Linked DNA regions of Methylotuvimicrobium sp. KM2. The protein of the gene in region 1 interacts with the protein of each later gene in a pairwise test. Links are inferred from orthologs where the notes say so. Each region holds a gene or a part of one and is shown in the gene's direction. Other genes may lie near its edges.

What was found.
Region 2: the proteins of ribD (region 1) and accC interact in binary tests that used the Escherichia coli proteins (3 or more experiments, as listed by UniProt). The link is inferred for Methylotuvimicrobium sp. KM2 from one-to-one orthologs.

What each region holds. Positions count from the first base shown.
Region 1 is NZ_CP150634.1:3,733,773-3,740,115, reverse strand. What follows is about bases 1,254-4,104. They hold ribD (bifunctional diaminohydroxyphosphoribosylaminopyrimidine deaminase/5-amino-6-(5-phosphoribosylamino)uracil reductase RibD), read left to right. Parts: upstream 1,254-2,058; coding sequence 2,059-3,150; downstream 3,151-4,104. Other genes in these bases: WJM45_RS15700 (riboflavin synthase), read left to right, coding at 3,491-4,104; nrdR (transcriptional regulator NrdR), read left to right, coding at 1,605-2,057; gspD (type II secretion system secretin GspD), read left to right, coding at 1,254-1,396. Also shown: more of gspD, read left to right, coding at 1-1,253; more of WJM45_RS15700, read left to right, coding at 4,105-4,147; ribBA (bifunctional 3,4-dihydroxy-2-butanone-4-phosphate synthase/GTP cyclohydrolase II), read left to right, coding at 4,148-5,263; ribE (6,7-dimethyl-8-ribityllumazine synthase), read left to right, coding at 5,790-6,266; transcription antitermination factor NusB, read left to right, coding at 6,266-6,343. UniProt on the Escherichia coli protein: Converts 2,5-diamino-6-(ribosylamino)-4(3h)-pyrimidinone 5'-phosphate into 5-amino-6-(ribosylamino)-2,4(1h,3h)-pyrimidinedione 5'-phosphate.
Region 2 is NZ_CP150634.1:3,008,176-3,014,470, forward strand. The notes cover bases 2,269-5,071. They hold accC (acetyl-CoA carboxylase biotin carboxylase subunit), read left to right. Parts: upstream 2,269-2,899; coding sequence 2,900-4,243; downstream 4,244-5,071. Other genes in these bases: aroQ (type II 3-dehydroquinate dehydratase), read left to right, coding at 2,269-2,431; accB (acetyl-CoA carboxylase biotin carboxyl carrier protein), read left to right, coding at 2,436-2,879; prmA (50S ribosomal protein L11 methyltransferase), read left to right, coding at 4,349-5,071. In the rest of the region: protein-disulfide reductase DsbD, read left to right, coding at 1-1,323; WJM45_RS12620 (redoxin domain-containing protein), read left to right, coding at 1,320-1,835; more of aroQ, read left to right, coding at 1,985-2,268; more of prmA, read left to right, coding at 5,072-5,230; WJM45_RS12645 (zinc-ribbon and DUF3426 domain-containing protein), read left to right, coding at 5,234-5,878; WJM45_RS12650 (class I SAM-dependent rRNA methyltransferase), read left to right, coding at 6,032-6,295. UniProt on the Escherichia coli protein: This protein is a component of the acetyl coenzyme A carboxylase complex; first, biotin carboxylase catalyzes the carboxylation of the carrier protein and then the transcarboxylase transfers the carboxyl group to form malonyl-CoA.

The sequences.
Region 1 (6,343 bases):
TGCGTTGTTTCCGTTAACGCATGTCGACCCGCCGACCTTGATCGAAGAGTTGGAACAAATTTTCGATAAAAAAGGAAAGGAAGATGAAGGCCAATTTTTTCGCTTCATCGCGATCGAGCGCATGAATGCGATATTGGCGATCACTCACCAAGCGCGCTATCTGAGCGACATTGAAAATTGGATCATCCGCCTAGACCGTGCGCAATCGGCGACCGGAGGCGGCGTCAATGTCTATAAAGTACAGCATGTCGATGCGGTGCAATTGGCCGCGACCCTGAGCGAAATTTACGGTGTCCCGGCTTCCCAAGTCGGCATGGGGCAGGCAACGGTCGCGGCGGGGCGAAGATCGGTGGAAGTCACTAGCCGTCCGCAACAGAGTAGCGGACTGGGAGGGCGAAGTAGCCAGATTCGCCAAGTCCAGCGTCCGATGCAAACATCCGGCGCCGGGGTTAAGGTCAAGGGCGTCGAGGATGTACGCATCATCCCCGACGAGATTAATAACTCGCTTGTGATCGTCGCGACCGCACAGGAGTTCAACGTGATCAAGGGCGTGATCAAACAGTTGGATGTGATGCCGTTGCAGGTCTTGATCGATGCGACGATTGTGGATGTGACGTTAGAAGATGAGTTGAGATATGGTATCCAATGGTTTTTTGAGCATGGAGCCGGTGGAGACAATACTATTACCGGAGGCGGAAGCACCAGTGTTATTCGAACATTAGCACCAGTAGCTTTGGGAGCAATGTCCGGAGGGTTAAGCTACGCCTTTGTTTCAGGGGATATTAAAGCTGTATTGAATGCTCAGGCATCGAAAGGCAATACCAATATTATTTCTTCACCTTCGCTGATGGTGTTGAATAATCAGGAGGCGTCGATACAAGTCGGTAGAGAAGTTTCTCTGAGAACAGGGACGACAACTCCTCTTACCGCGACCACAGGAGGGGCTGACAGTCAGCTTATTGCAACTCAGCAACTGCAGCAACGGCAAACAGGTGTAAAATTGAAAATTAAACCCCGAGTCAATGCCGGGGGGCTTGTCATCATGGAAATCGAGCAGAGCGTAGAAGATATACTTGCAGGTGATACAAGTACTGGCAATCCGGATATTCAGACACGAGAGATCATGAGTTCGGTCGCGGTGCAAAGCGGGGAAACACTGGTATTAGGCGGATTGATACAAGAAAACAACAATTACGGAAGAGCCGGTGTGCCTTGGTTGCACGAACTACCGTTAATAGGACCGTTGTTTGGTAGTACATCTTATGATAATAGAAAAACCGAATTGGTTATCCTATTGACCCCTCGAGTCGTCACCGGTCGTCAAGATGCCCGACTGGTCGCCGACGAATTCAAACGTAAGCTGACCGGCATCTACCGCGTCGAACCGGTCGACTAGTACGCATTGCGTGCCTTGCCTCGATGCCGAAACCCGGGGGCGCGTCCGGCCCTCCTTACGCGCCGTTCATTTAGTGAGATTATCGCGAAGATATTCACGCCTGATTCTCCCTATCCCGAAATAAATTACGGTAAGCGTGCTTAATTGTTATAAAATCATCGGTTTTTCAACGACTCGATATTTTTCAATGGTAATCGGCGATTAAATTATGCGATGTCCTTTTTGTTCGGCGCAAGATACCCGAGTGATCGATTCCAGATTGGCGAATGAAGGCGATCAAGTCCGAAGGCGCCGCGAATGCACGGTCTGTAAGGAACGTTTCACGACCTTCGAACAGGCCGAGTTGAGTCTGCCGCGCGTAATCAAACGAGGCGGCGCAAGAGAGCCTTTCGACGAACAAAAACTCAGAGCCGGTATGTTGCGAGCCTTGGAAAAAAGACCGGTGGACAGCGATGCGATCGAGCAGGCCATTAGCCGAATCATCAAAGAGTTGGCCACGAAAGGCGAGCGCGAGATAAAGGCTCATGAATTGGGTGAAAAAGTCATGAAGGAGCTCAGCATGCTCGATCATGTCGCCTATGTCAGATTCGCTTCGGTCTATCGAAGTTTCGAGGATGTCAGTGAATTTACCGATATGATCGAGCATTTGAAGCGGCAATAAGATGACTTCAGTGTGGCATCCGGACGAATTTTACATGGCCCGGGCGATTCAATTGGCGCATAACGGACTGTACACGACGCATCCGAATCCGCGTGTCGGTTGTGTATTGGTTAAAGAGGGTTCGATTATCGCCGAAGGTTGGCATGCTCGGGCCGGCGAGGGTCATGCCGAAGTTGAGGCGCTCAAGCGGGCGCAAAGCCCCGAAGGGGCGACGGTTTATGTTACTTTGGAGCCTTGCAGCCATCACGGGCGCACCCCACCTTGTTGCGAGGCCTTGATCAAAGCCGGCGTAGCCCGTGTTGTTGCGGCCATGCAAGATCCTAACCCGCTGGTTTCCGGTCGAGGTTTGACGAGATTGAATGACGCCGGTATCGATGTGCGTTGCGGCGTTTTGCAAAACGAAGCGATGAAACTGAATCCGGGATTCATTAAACGCATGCAAACGGGTTTGCCGTTTGTACGCGGCAAGTTGGCGATGAGTTTGGACGGACGCACCGCGATGGCTTCCGGCGAGAGTAAATGGATCACTTCGGATCAATCCAGAGCCGATGTGCATCGGTATCGCGCCCGCAGTTCGGCGATTTTGACCGGTATCAATACGGTGTTGGCCGATGATCCGGCCTTGAATGCGCGGGTCGAGTTCGAAACTCTGCAGCCGGCTAGAGTCGTGCTCGATACCCGTCTTAGGATGCCGACGACTGCGCGTTTATTGACATTGCCGGGCCGCAATGTAGTTGTGACTTGTTCGCAGGACAGAAGTAAAATCGATGCACTGCAACAATTAGGCGCGGAAGTGTATTGCGTTGTCGAGCGGAACGGCAAGGTCGATTTGTCCGCCGTGATGGATTTGTTGGGTCGATTGCAGTTTAACGAGATATTTATAGAAGCCGGTCCGACCTTGAGCGGAGCTTTGTTGGCCGAACACCTTGTCGACGAATGGCTCATCTATATGTCCACTAATGTATTGGGCGATGAAGGCCGAGGCTTGTTCCGTTTGCCGGGTCTTGAAAAAATGGCCGATAAAAAACATTTAAGCTTATGCGATATCAGACTAATAGGACCGGATCTCAGGCTGACGCTGAAGCCGGCTTGAAAACAACGTAGCCCGTATGCACTGTAGTGAATTACGCGAAGGTCTTTGCCTAGGCCTCACTGCCATTAAGTTAAGCCATCACGGAATTAAGTAATGCTTGTATCCAGGATCTACTTTGCCTCAAAAGCTTGCCATCCTTGGCACTGGATTCCGCCAGTCCATGGCGGAATGACGGGCTTCCCTTAGCTTAATGGCAGTGGTGCCTAGGCCTCCCGGATTCCGTTTCACTTCATCCGGGCTACTACGCCTTTTTAAGCAAGTCGGTCGAGCCAAGCATTGCACAACGGCCTAAAAAGCGTATATCTTTTCACTATTCACTATTCACTATTCACCGCCCCCTATGTTTACAGGTATTATTCTGGCAATCGGCAGCATTGCCGCGATCGAACCTAAAGCCGGCGATTGCCGACTTAAAATAAGCACCGGCAAGTTGCCGCTGGTTGACGCTCAATTGGGCGATAGCATCGCGGTCAACGGCGTTTGCCTAACCGCGGTCGAGCTGGGCCGGGATTATTTTTATGCCGACGTATCGAACGAAACGTTGGCGCGCACGACCTTGAAAACGGCTAGAGTGGGCACGCAGGTCAATCTGGAATTGGCATTGACGCCGTCGACACGCATGGGCGGGCATATTGTCAGCGGTCATGTCGACGGTATCGGTACGGTACTCGATAAACACTCCGACGGCCGCTCTTATCGTTTTTGTTTCAAGGCGCCGGACAATCTGGCGAGATATATCGCTGAAAAAGGTTCGATTTGTATCAACGGCATTAGCTTGACCGTCAATGAAGTCGACGGCGCGGTGTTCGGCGTCAATATCGTGCCGCATACTCTACAGGAAACGACGCTTGGCGATACCGAAGCCGGTGATAAAGTGAATCTCGAAGTCGATTTGCTGGCCCGCTATCTGGAGCGCTTGATGGCCGGCGATTCAGCGGCGCGCGGCATGGGCGGCGTGACCGAACAATTATTGAAAAGCAGTGGTTTTCTAAATTAAATGAATACAATCGATGAAATTATAGAGGACCTGCGCCAAGGCAAAATGGTCATCATCATGGATGACGAAGACCGCGAGAACGAGGGCGATCTGGTCATGGCGGCGACTTTTGCTCGTCCCGAAGATGTCAACTTCATGGCCCGTTACGGACGCGGTTTGATTTGTCTGACCTTGACCCGGGAACGTTGCAGGCAGTTGCGTTTGCCGTTGATGGTCAATGAAAACAAAACCGCGCATTCGACTAACTTTACCGTGTCGATCGAGGCGGCTAAAGGCGTGACGACCGGTATTTCGGCGGCTGACAGAGCGCGCACGATTCAGGCTGCGGTCGCGTCCGATGCCCGCGCCGAAGACTTAGTGCAGCCCGGGCATATCTTCCCGTTGATGGCGCAGTCCGGCGGTGTATTGAATCGCGCGGGTCATACCGAGGCCGGCTGCGATTTGGCGCGTTTGGCCGGCTTAGAACCCGCCGCGGTGATCGTCGAGATTCTAAACGACGACGGCAGTATGGCAAGGCGACCGGATCTCGAGAAATTCGCCGAGCAGCATCAGTTGAAAATCGGTACGATAGCCGATTTGATCCATTACCGCATTCAACATGAAAATACGCTCGAGCGTATTAGCGAATGCAATTTTCCGACCGAGTTCGGCGATTTCCGTTTGTATGCCTATCAGGACCAAAACGACAATAAGCTACATCTGGCCTTGGTGATGGGGCAGGTGGCGGGCGACGAGCCGGTTTTGGTTCGGGTGCATGGACGTAATTTATTGGACGATTTGTTTTCGTCGAAACGTAATGAAAATAGCGTATCCTTGCGCGATGCGATGCGGATTATCGCCGATGAAGGCCGAGGCGTGATTGTCGTGATCCGGCAAAACGAGGACAATAAGTCGTTAGTCGAGCATATTCACCAATATCAAATGCAGGATAATGGCGTGGTAAACCGGGCGTCGACAGACAGCGTCGGCGATTGGCGTTCTACAGGAACGGGATCGAGAATCCTTGCGGATTTAGGCGTGCACCGCTTAAAGGTGATCGGCACTCAGAAAAAATATGTCGGTTTGGCGGGCTTCGATTTGGAAGTCGTCGATTATGTGGGTAAGAACGGTATTTAAATTTAGTCGCGACGAAGGCAGAGCACTCCTCGTTCCCACGGTCCTACGCTCGCCGTTATACACAAGTATCGATAAACTTGCTAAACAGAGGTCGTCGTATAATTGGAAACGGTGCTGTTTGTTAAATCTGCGGATATTGAACATCAGAGGCTTCGAAATCGCGACGAAGGCGTCGCTCCCACAAGGGGCAGGATGCTCTGTGGGAGCGATCCCCAGATCGTCCCTCACCTAACGCTAGGTGAGGGAAAGTCAAGTGCGTTAGGTAACAATAAATGGTATCGAAGTCACATTAGCTAAGATGGCATGACGGTAATAAGTAATGCTTGCTTCAGGCTCTATTGGCCTCAAAAGCTTGCCATCCATGGCACTAGATTCCGCCGGTCCATGGCGGAATGACGGGATTTTTATCATTCCCACGCACGTCGTTAAAACGGCGGTTACGGATCTCACGGTAATGAGTGAGAAGTTAACGGAAACGGTCTTGACAAGATCGTTTCTATCGAAAAACAAGAGATAGAGAGTTTAGATGTCGGCTATTAAAACCTATGAAGGCCATTTGTCAGTAAAAGGCGGTAAATTTTGCATCGTTGCATCCCGCTTTAACAGTTTTATCGTCGAGCAGTTGGAAGCCGGCGCGATCGATGCGTTGGTCCGTCACGGCGCCAATCGAGACGATATTTGCTTGGTCAAGGCGCCGGGCGCATTCGAACTGCCGATGGTCGTGCAACGCGTCGCCGTCGGTAAACAATACGATGCGATCATTGCTCTCGGCGCCGTGATAAGAGGCGGCACGCCGCATTTCGAATATGTCGCCGGCGAGTGTGTGAAAGGCTTGGCTTCGGTCTCGCTGCAATACGATGTGCCGGTCAGTTTCGGCGTGTTAACGGTCGATACGATCGAGCAAGCAATTGAGCGTGCGGGAACCAAGGCCGGAAACAAAGGCGCGGAAGCGGCAATGTCGGCATTGGAAATGGTTAATTTGTTCCAGCAGTTGGAAGCCTGATGAGTCAAGCGCGTACCAATGCGAGAAAAGCCGCCGTGCAAGCGTTGTATCAGTGGCAAATGACCGGTCAAAACCTC
Region 2 (6,295 bases), 730 kb from region 1 along the record:
ACTCGGGTCGACGAACCGCAATCCGAACAAGACCGCATCGTTCAATCTTTGCATCAAAACACGCTCTGGCTAACATTACTGTCCTTTTTCGGCTTCGGGTTGTTACTTTCTTTCACACCCTGTATTTTTCCGATGATACCGATTTTATCCGGCATAATCGTCGGTCAACGCAACCGGGTAACCACTAGCCGCGCCTTTCTTTTATCACTGAGTTACGTCACCGCCTCCGCATTGACCTACACGGTTTTCGGTGTCTTGGCAGCGTTATTCGGCAGCAATCTACAAACGACCTTTCAACAACCTTGGATTATCGCGCTGTTCAGCGGTATTTTCGTATTGTTGTCGTTGTCGATGTTCGGTTTTTACAACCTAGAAATGCCCGCATCGATTCAAACTCGACTGCATAAATCCAGCGACAAACACCGTGACGGTTCGTTTTGGAGCGCGGCGATCATGGGCTCGTTATCTTCTTTGATCGTAGGCCCCTGCGTTGCGGCTCCGTTGGCCGGCGCGTTGATCTATATCGGCCAAACCGGCGATGCCGTGCTCGGCGGCATCGCATTATTCGCGATGGGATTCGGTATGGGAGTGCCTCTATTGATACTCGGCGCATCGGCCGGAAAACTATTACCGAAGGCCGGTCAATGGCTGAATGCAACCAAAGCGGTCTTCGGCGTGATCATGCTGGCTGTCGCCCTATGGATGCTGGACCGTATTTTGCCGCCCGATATCACGATGTTCCTATGGGCCTTATTACTGATCATACCGGCCATTTACCTGAAAGCGATTGACCCGTTGAGCGAAAATGCAGGCGGCTGGAAAAAGCTTTGGAAAGGCGCCGGAGTCGTGATGCTGACCTACGGCGTCCTGTTATTGATCGGCTTAGGCATGGGCAACCATAACCCGCTAAAACCTTTGCAGGGACTGAGTTTAGCAAGCACAGCCAAGGCCGAAAGCCCCCTGCCCTTTGTCGAAGTCGCCTCGCTACATGAGCTCGAAAACAGCATAGAAAGGGCAGCCCGCAACAATCAACCGGTCATGCTCGACTTTTATGCCGACTGGTGTGTCTCGTGTAAGGAAATGGAGGCCTATACTTATATGCACCCTGAAGTCAAACAAGAACTGAATCGCTTCGTTTTATTGAAGGCGGACGTCACGGCAAACAATTTTGAACATCAAGCCTTGCTGAAAAAATTTAACTTAGTCGGGCCTCCGGCCACTTTATTTTTCGGTACCGACCTAGCCGAAAAAAAACATTTACGCGTGATAGGCTATCAGGATGCCAACGCTTTTTTAAACATACTGCGGCAAGTTGATTTATGAAACAAACCACGGCACTTATTATCGCCGCAGTTGTCGCTTTAGCCGGCGGAATTTGGCTACAAAATAAAACACAGCCGGAAACGCATAGTGAAACCATGGAACTACCGGATTACCGACTACCCGATTTGAACGGCAACGAACGCAGCCTATCCGAATGGCGAGGAAAAATCACCATCGTCAACTTTTGGGCAACCTGGTGCCCTCCTTGCCGCGAAGAAATCCCCGAATTTGTTGCCTTACAGCAAGAATACCAAGACCGTGGCTTGCAATTTGTCGGCATCGCTATCGAAACTAAAGAATCGGTCAAAAAATATCTCGACTTTGTCGACATCAATTATCCGATGCTAATCGCCGGCGACCAAGGCATCATCTTGACTCAACAATGGGGAAATTCTGCCGGAATCCTTCCTTTCAGCCTTATCTTCAATCAAGAAGGTCGAATAATTCATAAACAATCCGGACAATTATCCCGCAACAAGATTATCGAAATCATCGAACCTCTGATGGACTGAGAAAACATCAAATCATTCGATAAACCATGTAAATGTCTTAAAAGATCCAGTGATTACGCCTTATTTGTGTTAAATGACATAAATATGGACAAACGTGCTTAAATTAGGGAGAATTATCGGCACCGAATCTAAATTAGCACTTCAATTGCATGGCGAATATTTGCGTTATTAACGGTCCGAACTTGAATCTGCTGGGTCTAAGAGAACCTACCCATTACGGTAGCAAAACCTTAGCCGATATACAGCTGGCGATGGAAAAATCCGCCTCGACTCTGGGTCACGCGCTCCGTTTTCACCAATATAACGCCGAACACCAAATCGTGGAATTGATTCATCGATCTTTTTCCAACGATGTCGATTTTATCATTATTAATCCAGCAGCTTTTACTCATACCAGCGTGGCGATACGCGACGCATTGCTGGCGACCAAGATTCCCTTCATTGAAGTGCACCTGTCGAACGTACATGCCCGGGAAGCTTTTAGAAAACATTCCTATTTTTCGGATATTGCCGTGGGAGTTGTTTGCGGACTGGGAGCCATCGGTTACGAATTGGCCTTGACGGCCGCTCACGAGATATTAGCAAAGAGAACATAACACAATGGATATTAGAAAAATAAAAAAACTGATCGAGCTCATCGAAGAATCGGATATTGCCGAATTAGAAATCAGTGAGGGGGAAGAATCCGTCCGAATTAGTCGTTACTCGAATGCCGCCCAAGTGAACTACGCACCGGCTCAATTCGCTCCGACCACCCCATCTTCGGCACCCGCACCAAGCCCTGTAGAACCGACAGAGAAAAAAATAACCGGTCATATTGTAAAATCGCCGATGGTCGGCACTTTCTACAGGTCCGCGTCTCCCGGCGCCAAACCTTTTGTCGATATCGGACAATCGGTACAAGCAGGCGATACTCTCTGTATCATAGAAGCGATGAAAATCCTCAACCAAATCGAAGCCGATAAAACCGGTACAGTAACGCAAATATTGGTTGAGAACAGCCAACCCGTCGAATATGACCAACCTTTGTTTGTCATTGAATAACAACCCAAAGGTATTTAATCATGTTCGATAAAATAGTCATCGCCAATCGAGGCGAAATAGCCTTGCGCATCTTGCGCGCTTGCCGTGAACTTGGAGTCAAGGTTGTCGCGGTACATTCCGTGGCGGACCGGGATCTAAAACATGTTAGGCTAGCCGATGAGTCGGTTTGCATAGGCCCCGCCCCATCCACCGATAGCTATCTAAATATCCCAGCCATCATAAGCGCGGCCGAAGTCACCGATGCCGAAGCCATTCATCCGGGATACGGCTTTCTATCGGAAAATGCCGATTTTTCGGAAAAAGTAAAGCAAAGCGGCTTTGTTTTCATCGGCCCGAATGCAGATACGATCCGCATAATGGGCGATAAAATCGCCGCAAAAAAGGCAATGATAGCCGCCGGCATTCCCTGTGTACCGGGCAACGGCAATCCGTTAACCGACAATAATAAGCAAAACCTGCAAATGGCTCAGGAAATCGGTTACCCGGTTATCATCAAAGCCGCCGGCGGCGGTGGCGGACGCGGAATGCGCACCGTACATACCGAAGCCGCATTGATCAATGCCATTACCATGACGAAAGCGGAAGCGAGTGCCGCGTTCGGAAACGATACCGTGTACATGGAAAAATTCCTGGAAGATCCCCGCCATATCGAATTCCAGGTGATGGCCGATTCACACGGTAATGCGATCCATCTTGGCGAGCGCGATTGCTCGATGCAGCGAAGGCACCAAAAAGTCGTCGAAGAAGCGCCGGCACCGGGCATTACCGACGAAGAACGTAACCGTATGGGCGAATTGTGCGCCAAAGCTTGCCGCGATATCGGCTACCTGGGCGCAGGGACCTTCGAGTTCCTGTATGAAAAAGGCGAATTCTTCTTCATAGAAATGAATACGCGGGTTCAAGTCGAGCATCCGGTTACCGAAATGGTCACCGGCTTCGATATCGTTAAGGAACAATTACGTATCGCCTACGGATTACCCTTATCGATTACTCAAGAGCAAGTCAAAATTCAAGGTCATGCGATCGAGTGTCGACTGAATGCCGAAGACCCCAAGACCTTCATGCCCTGTCCCGGTACGATCCATCAATTCCACATGCCGGGCGGCCCCGGCATTCGGTGCGAAACACACATCTATAACGGCTACAAAGTACCGCCTTATTATGATTCGATGATCGGTAAGCTAATCGCGCACGGCGAAAACCGCAATAGCGCCATTGCAAGAATGACAACCGCATTGAACGAAATGGTGATCGACGGTATAAAAACGAATATACCGCTCCAAAAAGACATCATGACCGACTCCGGATTCATCGCCGGACAACGCAACATTCACTATCTTGAAAAGCTATTGGACTTAAACTAGCATGCTTGATTGGGTCGGGTCACGCTATCGCTGACCCGACCGCAAGATCCCAGCTGAGTAAGCATTTCCAGTAAATACCCTCCTTTAATCGACAATGATGGCTTTATGTCCTGGCATCAATTAAGCGTGATTACCGACGAAGTCTCGGCGCCCGAACTTTCTGATTATTTCAGCGATCTGGGCGCGGTTTCGGTTACTTACATGGACGCCGAAGACCAACCGGTCTATGAGCCCCCGCCCGGCGAAACCAAGATCTGGCCTAATACAAAAGTCATCGCTTTGTTTGAACTCGATACCCAGCCGGAAGACATTAAAGCACGAGTATTCGACGCTTTTAATCGGCATTCGCTCAAGGAGTGGTCGGCGGAAATTCTGGAAGACCAAGCCTGGGAACGCGCCTGGATGGAGTATTATCATCCGATGAAGTTTGCCGATAGACTTTGGGTTTGTCCGACCGGACAAGAGCAACAAGAGCCCGGCACGGTTTGCCTGACTCTCGACCCGGGGCTTGCCTTTGGTACCGGCACGCATCCGACTACCGCATTGTGCCTGGAATGGCTTGCCGAACATGACCTGAGCGACAAAACCGTCATCGACTACGGCTGCGGATCGGGAATATTGGCGGTTGCCGCCGTGTTGCTCGGCGCTCGTGAAGCTCATGCCATCGATATCGATCCGCAGGCACTAACGGCGACACACGACAATGCGATAAAAAACGGCATTGCCGATAAAATCCGATGCTACTTACCGGAACAATTCGCGGCCCGCACCGCCGACATCGTTATAGCCAATATCTTGGCTCAACCGCTGATCGAATTATCCGGCAAGATCGCCGCACTACTCGCTCCCTCCGGCTCTTTGGTTTTATCCGGTATTTTGAACGAACAAGCCGAAGCCGTCAGCGCAGCGTACCGGCCTTTTATTACACTCAATCCGCCGGCAATCCAAGAGGACTGGTGTCGCCTGGACGGACGAAAAGATAAATAAGCGATGTTCACACAATGCCCCGAATGTCACCACCCGCAAACGTTGACAATAGATCAATTACGCGAAACTCGGGGCATAATCCGCTGCAGCCACTGCTCGACGCAATTTGATGCACTGCAACGACTCGGCGAAACTCCGGCGGATGTTCCATTGGCCCCTTCTGAAGAACAACTACCCTGGGTACAAGACCGAAAGGCCGCTAACCCGCTTTTATGGAATTCATCGGCAGCCGCAGGCCTCATCCTGTTGTGCGGACAAATTATCTATTTCCAAGGTCCTTCGGCATTACAACACGAAAAATTCAGACCCTGGTTCATTGAAGCGTGTTCTTATTTAGGCTGTTCATTACCCGACTACAGAAACCTGACCGACTTTTCGGTTTTAACGAGCTCGCTGATCTTGACCGCCGATCAAAATTACTATTTCAAGGCCACCATCAACAATCAGGCTGAATTCGCCCAACCGTATCCGGGCATTAAACTGACTTTATTGAAGCTTTCCGGCGAACCATTCGCGCAACGCGCATTTACACCGGACAATTTAACTTTCCGCACCGACAAAATCGCGCCTCACGAAACCATCGAAATCGGTCTCGCCATCGCCGCACCCAGCGCTTCGGTCGGCGGCTATACTTTCGAACTTATATAACCCAGCATTAACAAATGTAGTGTCTACGGCCTATGCTACTGAAATAACAAAATCAAAAATCATGCAAAATTTAACTTTGTAGCGCCATAAAATTTATTATCACATATTTTTTCAATAACTTATGATAGAGAAATGTTAAAGCTGGGTTAATTCATGCCGCATCCTGAAATTTATTTAAAGAAAAACGAAGACCGACGCTTGCGCCAAGGCCATTTATGGGTTTTCAGTAATGAAATCGACACCAAACGAAGCGCGCCCAACGATTTAGAACCCGGGCAACTGGTTAATATCCTTGCGGCCGACGGCAAACAACTAGGAAGCGCCTACTTTAATCCGCACACCTTAATTTGCGCGCGCTTATTATCCAGAAAGTCCGACTTGAGCTGTAGCGTCAAATTTTTTAAAAAACGACTAAGT